2 regions of the Streptomyces sp. NPDC003248 genome follow, and region 2 is predicted to be linked to the other one. Evidence: riboswitches for the same ligand, from Rfam matches in the RefSeq annotation. Region 2 holds a riboswitch; the other holds the start of a gene.
The links. Region 2 has a riboswitch for S-adenosylmethionine ahead of ACZ3KJ_RS26775 (putative leader peptide). Riboswitches for the same ligand answer to the same signal wherever they lie in the genome.
Positions count from the first base shown of each region.

Region 1: it holds a riboswitch for S-adenosylmethionine, as region 2 does, so the genes downstream of both, ACZ3KJ_RS04320 (aminotransferase class V-fold PLP-dependent enzyme) here and ACZ3KJ_RS26775 (putative leader peptide) in region 2, are expected to answer to the same signal.

Region 1 is NZ_JBVHDT010000001.1:1,017,249-1,022,305, forward strand. Features, by position in the region: gene qcrB (cytochrome bc1 complex cytochrome b subunit) at 1-203, shown strand, start outside; gene trpD (anthranilate phosphoribosyltransferase) at 349-1,413, shown strand; SAM riboswitch class IV at 1,492-1,608, shown strand; gene ACZ3KJ_RS04320 (aminotransferase class V-fold PLP-dependent enzyme) at 1,792-3,153, shown strand; gene ACZ3KJ_RS04325 (Lrp/AsnC family transcriptional regulator) at 3,285-3,566, opposite strand; gene ACZ3KJ_RS04330 (rhomboid family intramembrane serine protease) at 3,563-4,309, opposite strand; gene ACZ3KJ_RS04335 (hypothetical protein) at 4,482-4,721, shown strand; gene ACZ3KJ_RS04340 (NYN domain-containing protein) at 4,794-5,057, shown strand, end outside.
Region 2 is NZ_JBVHDT010000013.1:84,714-89,770, forward strand. Features, by position in the region: gene ACZ3KJ_RS26765 (ABC transporter permease) at 1-36, opposite strand, end outside; gene ACZ3KJ_RS26770 (ABC transporter substrate-binding protein) at 40-1,659, opposite strand; gene ACZ3KJ_RS26775 (putative leader peptide) at 1,867-1,998, opposite strand; SAM riboswitch class IV at 2,018-2,131, opposite strand; gene ACZ3KJ_RS26780 (porin PorA family protein) at 2,556-3,596, shown strand; partial or broken gene ACZ3KJ_RS26785 (universal stress protein) at 3,784-4,149, shown strand; gene ACZ3KJ_RS26790 (Rv1733c family protein) at 4,659-5,057, shown strand, end outside.

The sequences.
Region 1 (5,057 bases), on a different contig from region 2:
TCTACACGCTCACCGCGCACGAGCAGTACGCGCCGGCCGAGATCGGCCCGACGGTCGACGAGAACGGCGTCGAGCGCAAGGTGAAGCGCACCGAGAAGGTCCGCGCCAAGCTGAGCGAGGCGTACTACGGCGAGGAGAGCCAGATCGCCAAGCCGACCGTCGAGGAGTACAGGGAGATCACGAGCGGCCACGGCCACCACTGATCACTGCGTCGCCACGCAACCGCAGAAGGGCCCCGTCCGGTGTTCGGACGGGGCCCTTCGCCGTTCCCCGTGGCTGGATAGGGTGGGACCCGTTGAGACGCGTGTCCCGTCGGAGCGGGACCACCATGACACCCAGGAGCGGCTTATGAGCGCTGTGACCCCCGCTGGAGGCGACACCGCGGCGGGCCGTTCCTGGCCCGTCCTGCTGAACGGTCTGCTGGACGGCCGGGACCTCTCCTCGGAGGAGACCGCCTGGGCCATGGACGTGATCATGCGCGGCGAGGCGACCGACACCCAGATCGCCGCCTTCGTGGTGGCGCTGCGGGCCAAGGGCGAGACCGTGGCGGAGATCAACGGTCTCGTACGGACGATGTACGAGCACGCCAACCTGATCGAGGTGCCCGGCCCCACCGTCGACATCGTCGGCACCGGCGGCGACGGCGCGAAGACGGTGAACATCTCCACCATGGCGTCGATCGTCGTCGCCGGAACCGGCGCGAAGGTCGTCAAGCACGGCAACCGGGCCGCCTCCTCCGCGTCCGGGGCATCGGACGTCCTGGAGCAGCTGGGCGTCAATCTGGAGCTGACGCCGCAGCGGGTGAGCGAGGTGGCCGAGGAGGCCGGGATCACCTTCTGCTTCGCGGTCAAGTTCCACCCGGCGCTGCGCCACGCGGGCGCCGCCCGCAAGCAGCTGGGTGTCCGCACGGTGTTCAACGTCCTCGGCCCGCTCACCAACCCCGCCCGGGTGCGTGCCCAGGCGGTCGGGGTCGCCGACCCGCGCATGGCGCCGATCGTCGCCGGCGTCTTCGCCGAGCGCGGCCACTCGTCGCTGGTGTTCCGGGGCGACGACGGTTTCGACGAGCTGACCACCACCTCCACCTCCCGGGTGTGGATCGTCCGCGACGGCAAGGTGACCGAGGAGACCTTCGACCCGCGGCACGTCGGCATCGAGCTGGTGTCCGTCGAGGCGCTGCGCGGCGCCGACCCCTCGTACAACGCGCAGGTCGCGCGCCGGCTGCTGGAGGGCGAGCGGGGGCCGGTGCGGGACGCCGTCCTGCTGAACGCCGCGGCGGCGCTGATGGCGCTGGAGCCGACGGACGCACCGCTGGCCGAGCAGATCCGCGCCGGCATGGAGAAGGCGGCGCGGTCCCTCGACTCCGGTGCGGCCGCGCGGGTGCTGGAGCGCTGGGTGGCGGCCAGCAACGCCTGACGACAGGGCCTGGGAAGCGGTCCCGCGATCCGGACAGGAGTTGCGGGACCGCGATCGTTTACCGTACTTTCCTCCTCAGGTCATGAGTGACAGTCATGAGGCCCCGGCCGACTGTCCGGCAACCCTCCGTCCGTGGCGGGGTGCCCCGGGTGAAGACCAGGCCGTGGGCAGCAAGGCCCACGGCAAGCGCGGACCCCTCGCACGCTTTTGATTCAGCGGCGGGGCAGGGGTCCTGGTCGTCGAGGAGCCTCCCGTGAGCAAGCGAATGCGATAGGGCCGCAGAGCCCCGCCTCCGCATACCCCTCTTTCCTCTTCCCTCCGTGCCGTCGACGCGCTGTCCGGCACGGCGGTTCGACGCGTCCTCACGGGAGTTCCGCCATGTCCGTCTCCACCGCTGCCTCCGCCCAGTCCGTTTGTGCCCCGCTGCCCGTTCTGGGCCGGGATGTCACCGTGCCGCTCGTCACCGGCGGGGAGGTCACCTACGCCGCGCTCGACTACGCGGCCAGCGCCCCCGCCCTCCAGCGCGTCTGGGACGACGTGGCGGCCTACGCCCCGTACTACGGCAGCGTCCACCGCGGCGCCGGCTACCTCTCCCAGCTGTCCACGGACCTCTTCGAGAACGCCCGCCGGACGGTCGCGGAGTTCCTCGACTGCCGCGACGACGACCAGCTGGTCTTCACCCGCTCCACCACGGACTCCCTGAACCTCCTCGCCGCCGCCCTCCCCGCCGGCTGCCAGGTCTTCGTCTTCGAGACCGAGCACCACGCCTCGCTGCTGCCCTGGAAGGACGCCCGGGTCACCTACCTCGACGCCCCGCGCACCCCGCGCCAGGCCGTCGAGACCCTGGAGCGCGCGCTCGCCGAGCGCGACCCGTACGGCCCGGCCCTGGTCTGCGTGACCGGCGCCTCCAACGTCACCGGCGAGCTGTGGCCGGTGCGCGAGCTGGCCGCCGCCGCCCACGCCCACGGAGCCCGGATCGTCCTGGACGCCGCCCAGCTGGCCCCCCACCACCCGGTGTCCGTGCGCGACCTCGACGTCGACTGGGTCGCCTTCTCCGGGCACAAGCTGTACGCCCCGTTCGGCTCCGGCGTCCTGGCCGGCCGCGCCGACTGGCTGCGCGCCGCCGAGCCGTACCTGGCCGGCGGCGGCGCCAGCCGCAAGGTCACCCGGCGCGAGGACGGGGGAGTGGACGTGGAGTGGCACGACAGCGCCGCCCGGCACGAGGCGGGCTCGCCGAACGTCATCGGCGCCTACTCCATCGCCTCCGCCTGCAAGACCCTGACGGAGGCGGGCTTCGACACGCTGGTCGCCCGGGAGCGGTACCTCGTCGAGAAGGTGCGTGCGGGGCTGGCCGAGGTCCCCGAGGTGCGCGTGCTGTCCCTCTTCGGCGACGACGCCCCCCGCGTCGGCGTGATCTCCTTCGTCGTCGAGGGCTGGAACAGCTCCCACTTCGCCGCCGCCCTCTCCGCCGAGTACGGCATCGGCGTCCGCGACGGCCTCTTCTGCGCCCACCCCCTCGTCCGCACCCTCCTCGGCAGCGACCCGCGCAGCCAGGGCGAGTGCGGCGCCCCCGAGGCGGCGCCGGGCGAGAAGTCCCTCAACGCGATCCGGGTGAGCTTCGGCGCGGGGACGCCGGACGAGCACGTGGAGCGTTTCGTGACCGCGGTGAAGGAACTGGTCGGGAGCGGCGCCAAGTGGCAGTACCGCACGGAGGACGGCCGCTGCGTCCCGGCGGTGTGAGGCAGCCGACGTCAGGGACAGCACCGCAGGGGCGCGGGGCCGTGTCGACATGCGGCTCCGCCGCGTGGGCGCGACCAGCCACAGCCGACCGGCAGCCGCACACACGCTCCGCGCCCCCAGGCGCTCCCGCGCTAAGAGTCCAGCCCGATGGCGAACGCAGCCTCGAGATCATGCTGCGAGTACGTCCGGAAAGCGACATGCGTGTCCGTCGCCTCGACGCCGGGGATCTTGCTGATCCGCCCGGGGATCACCTCGGCGAGGTCCTCGTGCCGCCGCACCCGCACCATGGCGATCAGGTCGTACGTCCCGGTGACGGAGAAGACCTCGCTCACGGACTCCAGCGAGGCGATCGACTCGGCGATCTCGGGGATCCGGTCCACGCTGGTCTTGATCAGGACGATCGCGGTGATCACGGCTGGTTCTCTCCCTCGGGGGCCGGGGCTCGGGCGGCTTTCACTCTAGTCGTCCCGTTGCGCCCGGCCCACGCGCAGCCGAAGCCCAGGCCGAAGCCCAGCAGGTGGGCCAGGTAGGCCACGCCCGGCCCCGGGCCCGCCCGCCCCGCCGCCAGCCATTGCAGGGCCGCCCAGAAGGGCAGCACCACCCACGCCGGGAAGCGCAGCGGCAGGAAGAGCAGGAACGGCAGGAGACTGGTGACGCGCGCCCGGGGAAAGAGGTGGAGGAACGCGCCGAGCACCGCGGAGATGGCCCCCGAGGCGCCGACCAGGGACTGCCCGGAGCCGGCGTGGGCGGCGGCGTAGCCGAGCAGGGCCAGGTAGCCGCAGCCGAGGTAGAAGAGGGCGAAGCGGAGGCGGCCCATCCGGTGCTCGGTCATCGTCCCGAAGACGTGGAGGAACAGCATGTTGCCCAGCAGGTGCACCCAGCTGCCGTGGACGAAGAGGGCCGTGGCGGGGGTGAGGGCGGCGCGCGCGGACCCCTCGAACAGCTCGGCCGGGATCACCCCCCACCGGCGGAAGTAGGCGCGCCGGACGGCCGGCAGCTCCTCCGCGGTGCCGTACCCCGCGTCGAGGCCCGAGGCGGGGCCGGCCAGGAAGATCACACAGCACAGGGCGATCAGTCCGTACGTCACCGGCGCCGCCGGCCGCCGGACCGCTCTGCCCACGCTCCGGCTGACGGCGCCGCTCCAGTCCCTGATCATGAGTACAGAGCATGACGTAACGGGACGTACGTCCATGGACCGCCTCGCCGCCGTGGACGGATGGGCGGCGAGTACCCGCCAGGCCGTAGGGTTACGAGCCACACGGACCGGGGAGCCCTTGGGCGCGCCCCGGCGCCGGAAGCCCGACACTAGAAGGAAGCGGACGGTCACGATGACGGTTCCCCTGCCGACCGCCACGACGCGGTGGCGCTGCACGCTCTGCGGCAACCTCACCCGGTTCGACGTGACGCGCTCGTCGAAGGTCGTGGAGTACGTCCACCTCGATCTCGCCGGCGAGCCCACGGTCGAGGAGCGCGAGGTGGTCAGTGAGACCATCGAGTCGGTGCGGTGCCGTTGGTGCAACGCCGTGGACCAGGTGGAACTCGTGGACAGGCCGGGCGCCGGCTCCTGACGACGGGGGCCCTCCCGTTCGAGAGAAGTCGAGAGCGGGGGAGGGCCCGGCTCAGAAATTGGGGTGTGACGGATGGTGGAGAGCGCAGGCGGGGGGCCGGGCGACGGCGCCGCTGAGGTGCTCGACCGTCCGCTGCCCGACGGTGTGCGCCGCCGGGTCGTCCAGATCGTCTCGGACGGCTTCGGAGGGCTGACCGTCGCCGAACTGCCCGCCCAGTTGCGGCAGTACGCCCGGTTCGCCCCCAATCGGCGGGCGAAGTTCGCGGGCAACGCGATGGCGGCCGCGCTGGAGACGGACACGCTGTTCCGGCAGCGCATCGCCGAGAAGTTCAGAGAG
Region 2 (5,057 bases):
CGCCTGGGCCAGCCGTTTGATCACATAGCGGCGCATACGCTAGCCGATCCAGGTGTCGTGCAGCTGGATCCGGCTGCCCGAGTCGAAGGCGAGGTCGTGCACCTTCTTCGACACGCCCAGCTGGGTCTGGAGCTCCACCACCGGCACGTTGTACGCGTTCCGCACGAGCAGTTCCTGCGCCTCGGCCACCAGCTGCCCGCGCCGGGCGGTGTCCGTGGTCGCGGCCTGCCCGGACAGCACCGTGTCCAGTGAACTGGCGGGCAGCCGGTAGAAGTTGCCCAGCCGGGTGGAGAAGGAGCTGCGCAGGATGTCGGGGTCGGAGCGGGTCACGTTGCCCCACACCACGTCGAAGTCACCCGACTGGAGCGTGGTGGCGAACTGGCTGACCTGGAGCTGCTTGAGCACCACGTCGACGCCGACGGCCTTCAGCTGCTGCTGGACCAGCTCCAGTGCCGGCTGGTTGGTGGTCGCGTTGGGGAACCAGGTGATGGTCAGGCTCAGCTTCTTGCCGTCCTTGGTGCGGACGCCGTCGCCGCCCGCCTTCCAACCGGCCGCGTCCAGCAGGGACTTCGCCTTGGCCGCGTCGAACGCGAGGTCCGCGGAGAGGTCGGTGTAGTCGGGTGTGGTGTGGGCCAGGACACTGGTCGCCGGCTCGGTGCCGGTCGGGAAGACGGTGTCGGCGATCTGCTTCCGGTCGACGGCGGCCAGGATCGCCTGGCGCACCTTGGTGTCCTTCAGCACGGGCCGCGCGTTGTTGAGCCCCAGTCCGAACACCACACCGGGGTTGGCCCGGCGCTGGAGGGTGACCTGACCGCCCTTGAGCGCCGCCTCGTTGGCCTTGCCGACGCCGCTGATCGCGTCCACCTGCCCGGACTGGAGGCTGCCGGCCCGGACACCCGCCTCGGGCACGACCTTGAACACCAGCTTGTCCAGGTAGGCCTCGCCCTTCTTGGACCACAGCGAGGAGCCCCAGTCGTACCCGGTGCGCTTGGCCAGGGTGATCGACTGGTTCTGCACGTACTGCTTCAGCACGAACGGTCCGGACCCGATCACGCCGTCGCTGCACTTCTGCTGCGGGCTCTTCTTCGCGCTCGCCGACGACTCGATGCCCAGCGAGTGGGTCGACGTCGCCTGGAGGAACTGCGCGTTGGGCTCCTTGAAGGTCACCCTGACGGTGAGCGGGTCCACCACGGTGGTGCTCTTGACGCCGCTCAGATAGCCCTGGGCGAGGGACCCCAGGGCGCCGAGCTTCGGCACCGCGTCGAAATTGTCCTTCACCACCTGGGCGGTCAGCTCGGACCCGTCGCTGAAGGTGACCCCCGACCGCAGATGGAACGTGAACGTCGTCGCCTCGGAGTCGACGTCCCAGCTCTCGGCCAGCCACGGCACGATCTTGCCGGTCTCGGGGTCCTGGTCGGTCAGGGAGTCCACGGTCTGGCGCACCGAATAGATGCTCTCGTTGCTGCCGACCTGCTGCGGGTCCACGCAGCCGGAGTCGGAACCCACCGCGAAGGTCAAGGTGCCGCCGGACGTCGGCCGGCCGGTTCCGCTGCCGGAGCCGTCGGCGCCCGACCCGCAGGCGGTCAGCAGAACACTGGTGGTCAGCAGGGCGGCCAGGGGCGCCCATCGAGAGGCTCTGAAATCCGGGAGTGCTGTCACGGAGGGGTTCTCCTACTCGTGTCACCAGGCACGGGGTGCTGTGTGGGGCACGGCCGTGCATGGGCGTGCGGCCCCGGCCGGATCGACACCGGCGGTGGGGGAGCGCTGTACAGACGGGGGTCAGGGACGGCACCGGGAACGGCGCCGGGAAAAGCACGAAGCACGCGTGGGCCGGTGACGGACGTCAGCCGGCGGCGGACGAGCTCGTCAGGGCCGACAGAGGCAGCTGGTCGAGCGCTTCAGATCGATGTGGCGCCGGCGTGAGAGCCGGGAGAACGCTGTGGCGTCGGCGAAGGGGACAGCCAGGTCAACGCCGTGTCGCACGCCTGTCCTCCCCATCTCCGGCCCCCGTCCCGGGGCCACGCGCTTGCGGGAATCGTCGGTGATCCCGCCGGGCTTTCACCTGGAGCACCCCACCGCGTGGGAGGGTTGCCGGTCAGCGAGCCAGGGCTTGACGCTGACACTCAATGCCGGTCGCGATGGTACGGAGCGGTCTTGTCGTACGTCAATGCCGTACGGGGGCGCCGACCTGTCCGCCCCCGACCCGGACGGGCCGCTGCCCGACATCGAGCCCGGCGAGGACGAACTCGACGCCCGACGCGGCACGATCGCGGTCGCGCACCGCACCGGCCGAGCGGCCCTGATCCGCAAGTGGCGCGAGCCGGCGACCGAACGGGGTCTGTCCGTACGGCAGGACTCACCGGAAGTTGTTTATCGATCGCTCAGTCTAGGAAGAGGTCCCCATCGATCCGTGGCTCGATCTGTTGAATTCGATCACCCTGAATGCCAATAAGCCACTCATGGTCGGATGTGTTGACGGCATCATCCGACCCCCCTACCTTCTTAGCGCTCGCTAAGTTCTTTTCCGTCTGCGGAAGCTCCCCTGAGGAGAAGTCATGCGAAGAACCAGCTGGGTACTGACCGGATCGGCGGTGATTCTGGTGGCGGCCTCGGCCGTCACACGGTTCACGGTCTATCCCGCACTGCACCAGGTGCCGGCCGACGCCAAGAGCACTTTCCGGTACGAGGGCACGGCCACGCTGCTCAACGCGACAGCCCTTCAGGCGGGTGACCCGGGCAAGGCCTTCCTCAAGGACGTGCCTGTCACCTTGGACCGCAGTATCGAGGTCGAAGACACACACGGCCGGACGGCCCTGGTCTCCGACGACGCGGTGCTGCGCGGTCCGAACGGCGCGGAGTTGAGCACCTCCACGCATCTGTGGGCGCTGGACAGGCGCGACCTCACCGAGCGTGCCGCACCGGCGGGTTCCGGGGCCGAGAAGCACGAGGGACTCGTCCTTTCCTGGCCTCTGGAACCCGAGAAGCGGGACTACCGGTTCTGGGACACCGGTACGCGCAGCGTGTTCCCGGCGACCTACGAGGGCGCGCAGTCCGTCAACGGCCGCGAAGCCTACGTGTACGCCATCACGTCCGACGGGCCCCTTGCCGACCCCGCCACACTGAAGGCCCTGCCGCCCGCCTTGCCCCGGGAAGCGGTGGTGGGCCTGGTCTCCGCCCTGCCGGAGGCGCAACGCCCGCCACAGCAGACACTGGACGCACTTCCGGCAACGGTACCGCTGACCTACACGACTGCCACGAAGCGGCAAGGCTGGGTCGACGCGGAGACCGGGCTGTCACTGGACGGCACGCTGCATCAGACGGTTCTCGCGCGGACACAGAGCACGGAGGGGCCGGTGACGCTCTTCCCCGTGAGCGATGTCGACGTCCGCGGCGCCCAGGCTTCGGTGCGGCACCAGACCGACGACGCGACCACGACCGCCCGGCTGCTGTGGCTCCTCCGCACGGGTGGCCCGCTCGCCCTGCTGGCCGTGGCCCTGCTGCTCACAGCCCTGGCCCTGTGGCTGGCCCGCCGCAGGGTCCGCTCGGCCACCGGCGCCGACGAGACCGACACGGGAGTCCCGACCGCGGCGCTGTGAGGCGGGCAGAGCGTGGGTCCTCGGCAGGTGTGGTGAAACCGTGGCGTGGCGGTGTCCGGTGGCACGGGTGAGGCTGGAAGGAGCGTGAACCGTCGGCGGCGCGGAGTTCACCTGGAGGCGCCATGGCTGATGCGGACGGGCGTCGGCCGATCGTGGTGGGCGTCGGCCCCGATCCTTCGCGGCGGCTCATGCGGCCGCGGCGGTGGACGCGGCGTTCGAGGAGGCGGCTCTGCGCGGAGCGCTCCTGAGGGCCCCGTACGTGTGGCATCCGCCGGTCTTCGGTGTCCTGGACGAGGCCGCCACCGTGCGGGAACGCCGCCGTGTGCTGTCCGAGACGGTCGCGGGCCGCACGGCGGCGTACCCCGACGTGGAGCTGCACCACGAAGTCGTCCGCGGCCACCCGGTGCACGTCCTGACCGAAGCCTCGGAACACGCGCTGGGCCTGGTCGTGGGAACCCGGGGGCGCGGTGGATTCAAGGGAATGCCGCGCGGCTCGGTGAGCCAGGGGGTCCTGCACCACGCCCACTGTCCCGTCATCGCGGTCCCCGTGTGAGCCGCATGAGTGACCGACCTGCGCAGCGGGTCGGATGGAACGCACCGGTACGGACCCGCGGGTGTCTCGCGGAGGCAGGGACAAGGCGAGGGCGCTGCGTGCCGCAGCCGCCCTGCCGGTGGGCACCACTCGGCCTCGCCGGCGGCCCGGTGGGCAGCGGCCGGGCTCCCGGACGAGCCGTCGGGGCTCACCGTGACGACCGGCCGCATGGCAGCGGCCTCCGTCTCGTAGGAAGCTGGGAAGGACACCGCGAGGGTGGACGCATCCGGTCGCGCGGGTGGTCCGGGTCTCGCGGTACCGCATGATGCGCCGTGTCCCGTCGCGGTCGTTCCCCGCAGGCGACCGACGTGCCCGCGAGCGGTGAGGACGGACCGGGCTCGGCGGCCGGTTTCGCGGGGCCGGAAACCGGACCGCAGGGACGTTCGGCCCTGTGACCTGAGTGCCCTGCTGTCCGATGATGGGACCAAGGCGGTGGGGGACCGGACCAGCGACCTGCTGGAGGCCGACTCATGAGCGCACACGGTTCGCCGTACACATCCGGTCCGCACCCGGCGCGCAACGACCGCACGCCGAAGGGAACGAACCCACTGAGGCGTACCTCCGACAGGATCGAAGCCTGGTTCCGACGTTTCCTGATGGTCGTCCTCGTCCTCGGACTGCCGGCGGCAGCGGTCGGCGCGGGGCTGACGGCGTACGAGTCGTCCCTGCGCACCGTGCACGCCCAAGCGGCGGAACGCCGGCAGGTCACCGCCCGGCTGACGACGGACGCCGGGCGCGACGACGACATGGCGAGCCAACCGGCCCGGGTCCGCTGGACCGACGGCAGCGGCGTCGTGCGGACGGGCACCGCCTACGTGGATCCCGGAACCCGCAAGGGCACCGCCGTACGGGTGTGGGTGGACCGGCAC